2 linked regions of the Azospirillum brasilense genome follow. The protein of the gene in region 1 interacts with the protein of each later gene in a pairwise test. Links are inferred from orthologs where the notes say so. Each region holds a gene or a part of one and is shown on either strand. Other genes may lie near its edges.

Region 1 (4,212 bases):
CCAGCTCCCGCCGATAGCCGTAGGCGCTGGCCAGCGCGCCCGGCGACACCGCCACCGTGCTCGTCGCGTTGGCGTTCAGCGGCGGGACGCCGGCCATGATCAGCGCCGGGAAGGTCAGGAAGCTGCCGCCACCGGCCACGGCGTTGAGCACGCCCGCGAAGAAGGCGGAGACGATCAGCAGCAGGGTCAGCATGGGGCCACGGTCCGGCGGGTGGAAAAAGCCCGCGGACTATGCCCTCTCGGCAACGCTTACGGTACTGCGTTTTCGGCGGTGCGGTAATTCACATGGCGCTGTTGTTGGTTCAGCGGGCCGGAGGAAGCGTACGGAGGTAGGCGACCAGGGCGACCAGCTCGCCCTCGCTCATGGCCTTGTAATAGTGATAGCCCATGGGCGGGCTCAGCCGGCTGCCGTCGGGACGTACACCCTCGGTGATCGCCTTGCCGATCTCCGCGTCGGTCCAAGTGCCCAGCCCATGCTCCTTGTCCTGCGTGATGTTGCGGGACACGGCGTTGCCCCACGGCCCGGTGAAGTTGCGTCCGCCGGCCCCCATGCGGGTCGTGTCGAGCCGCCCGTCCGGCAGCATCGGCGTGTGGCACTCCATGCAGTGGCCGAGCGGGCCGGCCATGTACGCGCCGTACGTCACCGGGTCCGTACGCGGCACCTCCGCCACCGTCCCGACCGGCGGGCCATAGGCGGCGGGCAGCGCCATGCGGTACTCCGACTTCGGGACAGAATGCCGCACCGGCGGCACGCTGCGCAGATAGGCGACGATGGCGCGCAGGTCACCGTCCGACAGGCCGCGGTAGAAGCCGAAGGGCATCGGCGGGCCGATCAGGCTGCCGTCGGGCCGCCGGCCCTCGCGGATGGCGGTGACGAGCTGCTCGTCGGTCCAGCGCCCGATCCCCGTCTCCGGGTCCGGCGTGATGTTGGAGGCGTAGGCGGTGAAGGGGTCCTCGACGAAGGGTGTCCCGCCGGCCATCTCCCGTCCCGCGACCGGGCCGTTCGGCCCTTGCGGCGTATGGCAGTTGCCGCAGGCGACGATGCCGTTGACCAGGGCGCGTCCCCGCTCCAATGGTGTTTCCGCCCAGACCGATCCCCCCAGGCACACCATTCCAACGGCCACGGCGGCGCCGCGGCGGACCAGCCGGTTCATGAAAGGCTCCCTCACCGATGTTGCATGACGGCACGCTAACCACGCAACAATCCGCGGCCCAGGCTGAATGTTGAGTATTCCACTCAGCTTTTCGGCTTAGCCGGCATGGCTTTCGCGGAAACACAGGATCGGCTATGGTTCCGGCCCTTTTCAATTGGCGAACGCCACTGGAGTGAGACCGATGTCCGCCCTGCTTGAGACCACCGACGCCTTGCACGATCAGATGCTCGCCCTCGGCCGCGCCGCCCGCGCCGCCGCCGCGGAGCTGGCGACCGTGCCAAGCCCGTCGAAGGATCAGGCCTTGCGGGCGGCGGCGGCCGCGATCCGCGCCCGCAAGGCGGAGATCCAGGCGGCCAACGACGCGGATGTCGCCGCCGCCCGGGAACGCGGCCTCGCCGGTCCCATGATCGAGCGCCTCGCCCTCAACGACGCCCGCATCGAGGCGATGGCCAAGGGGCTGGAGGACATCGCCGACTTCCCCGATCCCATCGGCGGCGTCATCGCCGAATGGACCCGCCCCAACGGGCTGGCCATCCAGCGCGTGCGCGTGCCGCTGGGGGTCATCGGCATCATCTACGAGAGCCGCCCCAACGTGACCGCCGACGCCGGCGGCCTCTGCCTGAAGTCGGGCAACGCGGCGATCCTGCGCGGCGGGTCGGAGAGCATCCGCTCGTCCGGCGCCATCGCCGCCTGTCTGGCCGACGGGCTGCGCGCCGCCGGGCTGCCGGAGGCGGCGATCCAGCTCGTCCCCACCACGGACCGGGCGGCGGTCGGCCACATGCTGACCATGCGCGACTTCATCGACGTGATCGTCCCGCGCGGCGGCAAGTCGCTGATCCAGCGCATCGCCGAAGAGAGCCGCATCCCGGTCATCAAGCATCTCGACGGCAACAACACCGTCTATGTCGATGCCGGGGCCGACCCGGAGAAGGCGCGCAAGGTGGTGATGAACGCCAAAATGCGCCGCACCTCGATCTGCGGTGCCGCCGAAACGCTGCTCGTCGACCGCAAGATCGCCGACGCCGTCCTGCCGGTGCTGGTGAAGGACCTGCTGGACGCCGGCTGCGCCGTCCGCGGCGACGCCGCCGCCCAGGCCGCCGACCCGCGCGTGACGGCGGTGACGGCGGAGGACTGGGACACCGAGTATCTCGACGCCATCATCGCCTGCGGCGTGGTAGACGGGGTGGACGGGGCGATCGACCACATCAACCGCCACGGCTCCCACCACACCGACGCCATCGTGACCGAGGATCCGGCGGCGGCGGAGCGCTTCCTCCAGCGCATCGACAGCGGCATCGTGCTGTGGAACGCCAGCACCCAGTTCGCCGACGGCGGCGAGTTCGGCATGGGCGCGGAGATCGGCATCTCCACCGACAAGTTCCACGCCCGCGGCCCGGTCGGGGCGGAGCAGCTGACCAGCTACAAGTATGTCGTGCGCGGCGATGGCCAGACGCGGCCGTGAGGTTTACGGCCCTGGAGCTTACGTCTGCCCCCTCCCCGACCCTCCCCCGCCTTCGGCGAGGGAGGGGGATTGATTCCCTCCCCTGCGAAGCGGGGGAGGGTTAGGGAGGGGGCAAGCATGGCGACACCCCCCCACCGCTACGCCGGCCCGCTCCACGCCGGCCTGCGCATCGGGCTGCTCGGCGGCTCCTTCAACCCGGCCCACGCCGGGCACCGGCACATCAGCCTGTACGCGCTGAAGGCGCTGGGGCTGGATCAGGTGTGGTGGCTGGTCAGCCCGCAGAACCCGCTGAAGCCGGTGCGGGGCATGGCGCCGCTCGCCGAGCGGCTGGAGGAGGCCCGGCGCACCGCCCGCCATCCGGCCATCCGGGTCACCGCCATCGAGCGCGAGCTTGGCACCCGCTACACCGCCGACACGCTGGCCAAGCTCACGCTCCGCTTCCCCAAAACGCGCTTCGTCTGGCTGATGGGGGCGGACAATCTTCGGCAAATCCCCCGCTGGCGGCATTGGACGCGCATCTTCCGGCTGGTGCCGGTTGCAGTTCTCGCCCGTCCAACTTATTCTATGGGAGCGCTTGGTGGCATGGCCGCTCAGCGCTATGCCCGTCGCCGGGTGAGCATGCACGAGGCCAAGGGGTTGGCCGGTTCGAAAACACCGGCCTGGATTTTCCTCCGCAACCCTCTGCATCCGGCTTCGGCGACGGCGATCCGCCGGGCACGCGCCAGCGGGTCGTGACCCTGTATCGCGAGGTAGGTACCATCAACACGTTCATCGAACCGGCCGCGCCCGTTGTGCGGCCCGCGCCCGTTCCCGTTCCCCAGCCGGACGAACTGAAGGCGCTCGTCGAGAAGTCCCTGGACGACGATCAGGCCGAGGACGTCGTCGTCATCGACCTTGCCGGCAAGACCACCATCGCCGACTACATGATCGTGGCGTCGGGCCGCAACACCCGGCACATCGCCGCCATGGCCATGAAGCTGGCCGACCGCATGAAGCAGGCCGGCCTGCGCGGCGTCGAGGTCGAGGGCCTGAACCAGTGCGACTGGGTTCTGGTCGACGCCGGGGACGTCATCATCCACCTGTTCCGCCCGGAAGTCCGGACCTTCTACAACATCGAGAAGATGTGGGGTCTGGAGACGCCGCGGCCCTCCGCCGAGCGCATGAGCGCCTGACGGACAACGCTCAGGACGGGTGACGAACGGGAGTCGGACCGATGCGTCTGTGGCTTGCCGCGGTTGGGCGGTCACGGACCGGTCCGGCGCGCGACCTGTATGACGAGTATGCCGGCCGCCTCTCCTGGCCGCTGACGTTGCGCGAAGTCGAGGTGAAGAAACGCCTCGCCTCCGACGAGCTGAAGCGGCAGGAGGCGGAGTTGCTTCTGGCCGCCATCCCCGCCGGGGCCATCGTCGTGGCCTTGGACGAGCGCGGCAAGACCATCACCAGCGAAGCCTTCGCCGCCAAGATCGGCGGCTGGCGGGACCAGGGGGCGGGCGACATCGCCTTTCTCATCGGCGGGGCCGACGGCCACGGCGACGCCGTGCGTGCGCGCGCCGATTTCCTTTTGGCCTTGGGCGCCATGACATGGCCGCATATGCT
Region 2 (4,245 bases), on another replicon or contig:
GCCCACACCGAGTTGATGTCGCCCGACGTCAGCAGGTAGCCCCAGGCCACGCAGGCCAGCACGCTCGCGGCGATCGAACCGGGCACCCAGTCGAGACGCTTCAGCGGGGCATAGAGGTCGCCGCCCAGATCCTGGATCAGATAGCGGGCCACGCGGGTGCCGCTGTCCACCGCGGTCAGGATGAAGACCGCCTCGAACATCACGACGAACTGGAAGAAGTAGGAGGCCAGCGTGCCGAACCACGGGATGCGGGTGAAGATTTCCGTCATGCCGACGGCCAGGGTCACAGCGCCGCCGGTGCGGCCGTAGAGGTCGAGGCCGATTTCCTGGCTGAGCCGCGGCAGATCGACGACCTGCATGTTGAGGGCCTGGAAGGCGGCGGGCGAGGAGTTGATGGCGAAATAGTCGGCCGGGTGCAGGGAGGTGGCGGCGATCAGCGCCATGACGCCGACCACGCATTCGGCCAGCATGCCGCCGAAGGCCACGGTGCGGATGTCGCTCCATTTGTCGATCAGCTTCGGCGTGGTGCCCGAGCCGATGAAGGCGTGGAAGCCGGAGATGGCGCCGCAGGCGATGGTGATCGAGATGAACGGCCACACCGGGCCGGCCAGCACCGGGCCGCCGCCATGGATGAAGTCGGTGAGCGCGGGGAAGCGGATTTCCGGGTTGATGAAGACGACGCCGACGACGAGCGCGCCGAACACGCCGATCTTCATGAAGCTCGACAGGTAGCCGCGCGGAGTCAGCAGCATCCACACCGGCAGCGCCGTGGCGAAGAAGGCGTAGATCGGCAGGATCAGCGCGACCGTCTCGGCGTGCAGCGTCAGCCAGCTGCCCAGCACCGTGCCCTGGATGTAGGGGCCGGCGAAGACGGAGGCGGCGATGGCGGCGATGCCGACCTGGGTGGCGCCCTTGGACGAGCCGGTGATCTTCTCGTAGAGGCCCAGCGCCACGGCGATCGGGATCGTCATGAAGACCGCGAAGGCGCCCCAGGCGTTGCGCTCCAGCGCATGGACGACGACCATCGACAGGCCGGCCATGGTGATGGTGATGATGAACAGCATCGCCAGACCGGTGCACCAGCCGGCGACCGGGCCGAGTTCGGCCTTCGCGACCTCCGACAGGGACTGGCCCTTGTGCTTCATCGAGGCGAACAGCACGACCGTGTCGTGCACCGCGCCGCCGATGACGCAGCCGATCAGCAGCCACAGGAAGCTCGGCAGATAGCCGAACTGCGCGGCCAGCACGGGGCCGACCAGCGGGCCGGCGGCGGCGATCGCCGCGAAATGCTGGCCGGCGTTCACCCACTTCTTGGTGGGAACATAGTTTCGCCCGTCGGCCAGGATGTGGGACGGCGTCACCTCGGAATCATCGGCACGGAGCACCTTGCGCACAAAGAACACGCCGTAGAAGCGGTAGCAGAGGGCGAGGATGCAGAGTGTCGCGATCACAAATGTTAGGGCGTGATCCATGACAGCTCTCCTTGGAAGGAACTGCCGTCACGGTAGGCCGGGTTTCATCCTCCGTGTGGTGCCCTCCCCGGAGCGGCGCCATGGCGTGGCGAGCGGTCGGAAAGCGGGGGTGAGCGGTGGGGGCTGTCTTCCTAACCCTCTCCCCTCCGGGGAGAGGGTGGCCCGAAGGGCCGGTGAGGGGGTTGCGCATGGCGGTATGTCCGGCGCAAGCGCAACCCCCTCACCCTAACCCTCTCCCCAGAGGGGAGAGGGAACTTTTATGATTCACCCGATGCCCAGCCGCTCCTTCAGCGGGCCGAGGAAGCGGCGGCTGACCGGGATGCTCTGGCCGCCCAGCGTCTGGATTTCCGCCAGACCGTTGTCGATCAGGCGGATTTCCCGGATACGGTCGGGGTTGACCAGATATTGCCGGTGGCAGCGCACCAGCGGCGTGCGCTCCTGCAAGGTCAGCAGGGTCAACTCGGTGAAGCGCTCCTCGCCGTCGGCGCCGACGACGAAGACGCCGCTCGCCTTGGAGGCCACGCATTCCACCTCGTCCAGCTTCAGCAGGGAGATGCGGTTGTGGCCGGTGCAGGGGATCAGCCGCAGCGGGGCGGCGTCCTTCAGAACGGCGAGGTCCTGCGGCGCCCACTCGCGGCGCAGCCGTTGCAGCGTCTTGGCCAGCCGGGCCGGGTCCGCCGGCTTCAGCAGATAGTCGAAGGCGTGCTCCTCGAAGGCCTGGACGGCGTATTCGTCGTGGGCGGTCAGGAAGACGATGCGGGGCATCCGCTCCGGGTCGAGCATGCTCAGCATCTCCAGCCCGCTGACCCGCGGCATCTGGATGTCGAGGAAGACCACGTCGGGCGGCTGGCGGTTGATGGCGCCGATGGCCTCGATGGCGTTGGCGCATTCCCCGGCGACCTGAAGGTCGGGGAACTCCTCCAGAAGGCGCCGCAGTTCCTCGCGGGCCAGCGGCTCGTCGTCCACGATCAGGACGGTCATCATGGCGCGGTCTCCGCAACGGCAGGAATGTCCAGGGGAAGGCGCAGGGTGATGCGGGTGAAGACGTCCGCCTCGCAGGCGACGTCCACACCATAGCCGTTGCCAAAGCGGTTGCGGACGCGGCGGTCCACGATGGACATGCCCAGCCCGTCGCCACCCGCCTTCTCCTCGTAGAGGCCGGCGTTGTCCTCCACCGACAGCCGCAGGACCCCGCCCTCCCGCCGCGCCGCGATGCGGACATGGCCGGGGCCGAGGAGCTGCGAGGTGCCGTGCTTGATGGCGTTCTCGACCAACGGCTGGAGCAGGAAGGCCGGCAGCCGGGCGTGGCGCAGCGCGTCGGGCACGTCGATCTCCACCGACAGGCGCCCGGTGAAGCGCGCCAGCTCGATCTGGAGATAGGCGCTGACATGCTCCACCTCGTCGGCCACCGTGGCCTCCTGGCTGGGGCGCTTCAGGTTCTTGCGGAAGAAGACGGACAGGCTCTGCACGAGCTGGCGCGCCCGCTCCGGGTCGTTGCGGATGACCGCGGAGATGGTGTTCAGCGCGTTGAACAGGAAATGCGGGTTCACCTGCGCATGCAGCAGCTTGATCTCCGACTGGGCGAGCAGCGCCTTCTGCTGCTCGTAGCGCCCGGCGAGAATCTGGCTGGACAGCAGCCGGGCGATGCCCTCCCCCAGCGTGCGGTTGATGGTGGAGAACAGCTTGGTCTTCGGCTCGTACAGCTTCACGGTGCCGATCACCCGGTCGTCCTCTCCGACCAGCGGGATCACCAGCGAGGCGCCCAGCCGGCAGTTCGGGTGGATCGAGCATTTGTAGGAGACCAGATTGCCGTCGGCGTAAAGCACCTGGTTGTTGGCGATGGCCTGGTAGGTCTGGGGCGAGGTGATCGGTGTGCCCGGCAGATGGTGGTCGTCGCCGACGCCGATGAAGGCGAGCAGTTTCTCACGGTCGGTGATGGCGACGGCGCCGACGCCCGTCTCCTCGTAAATGATGCGGGCGACCCGCATGCTGTTCTCTTCGTTGAAGCCCTGGCGCAGCACGCCGTCGGCCCGCGCGGCGATCTTCAGCGCCTTGGCGGAGAAGGCGCTCGACTGCTTGTCGATCAAGGCGCGGCGGTCCATCAGGATGCGCATGAACAGCCCCGCCCCCAGCGTGTTGGCGACGATCATCGGCAGCGCCACCACCTCGACCAGATGGACCGCCGCCGGGAAGGGCTTGGCCACCAGCAGGATGATCAGCATCTGGGCGATTTCCGCCACGAGGGTGACGGCGCCGACGCGCAGCGGGTCGAACAGCGGCTCGATGCGGCCCTGGCGGACGAAGTGGCGGTGCACCAGACCGCCGATCAACCCCTCCGTCACCGTGGAGATGGCGCAGGCCACCGCCGACATGCCGCCCAGCGAGTAGCGGTGCAGCCCGCCGGTGAAGCCGACCGCCAGCCCCACCGACGGCCCGCCCAGGATGCCGCTCAGCACGGCCCCAATGGCGCGGGTGTTGGCGATGGAATCGTCGATCTGCAACCCGAAATAGGTCCCCATGACGCAGAACATGGAGAAGATGACGTAGCAGGCCAGCTTGTGCGGCCAGCGCACGGTGAGGTGCATCACCGGCAGGAACAGCGGCGTCCGGCTCAGCATGTAGGCGATGACCAGATACACGCACATCTGCTGGAGCAGCAGGAAGACGAGGCTGAGATGCTCGACGGTCATGGGGGCGGGCACGGGCAACGGGCGGCGGGATTGCCGGCCCGCAGGCTACCCCCGCCCGCCATGCCGCGGTATGATTCCAATCA

What was found.
Region 2: the proteins of AMK58_RS11710 (region 1) and btsR interact in binary tests that used the Escherichia coli proteins (3 or more experiments, as listed by UniProt). The link is inferred for Azospirillum brasilense from one-to-one orthologs.

The regions. Positions count from the first base shown.
Region 1 is NZ_CP012914.1:2,528,151-2,532,362, forward strand. The notes cover bases 509-3,475. They hold AMK58_RS11710 (glutamate-5-semialdehyde dehydrogenase), read left to right. Parts: upstream 509-1,335; coding sequence 1,336-2,616; downstream 2,617-3,475. Other genes in these bases: AMK58_RS11705 (c-type cytochrome), read right to left, coding at 509-1,154; AMK58_RS11715 (nicotinate-nucleotide adenylyltransferase), read left to right, coding at 2,734-3,351; rsfS (ribosome silencing factor), read left to right, coding at 3,408-3,475. In the rest of the region: AMK58_RS11700 (sulfite exporter TauE/SafE family protein), read right to left, coding at 1-193; more of AMK58_RS11705, read right to left, coding at 303-508; more of rsfS, read left to right, coding at 3,476-3,788; 23S rRNA (pseudouridine(1915)-N(3))-methyltransferase RlmH, read left to right, coding at 3,830-4,212. UniProt on the Escherichia coli protein: Catalyzes the NADPH-dependent reduction of L-glutamate 5-phosphate into L-glutamate 5-semialdehyde and phosphate. The product spontaneously undergoes cyclization to form 1-pyrroline-5-carboxylate.
Region 2 is NZ_CP012916.1:312,953-317,197, reverse strand. The notes cover bases 597-3,596. They hold btsR (two-component system response regulator BtsR), read right to left. Parts: upstream 2,457-3,596; coding sequence 1,737-2,456; downstream 597-1,736. Other genes in these bases: AMK58_RS22890 (sensor histidine kinase), read right to left, coding at 2,453-3,596; AMK58_RS22900 (carbon starvation CstA family protein), read right to left, coding at 597-1,472. In the rest of the region: more of AMK58_RS22900, read right to left, coding at 1-596; more of AMK58_RS22890, read right to left, coding at 3,597-4,162. UniProt on the Escherichia coli protein: Member of the two-component regulatory system BtsS/BtsR, which is part of a nutrient-sensing regulatory network composed of BtsS/BtsR, the low-affinity pyruvate signaling system YpdA/YpdB and their respective target proteins, BtsT and YhjX.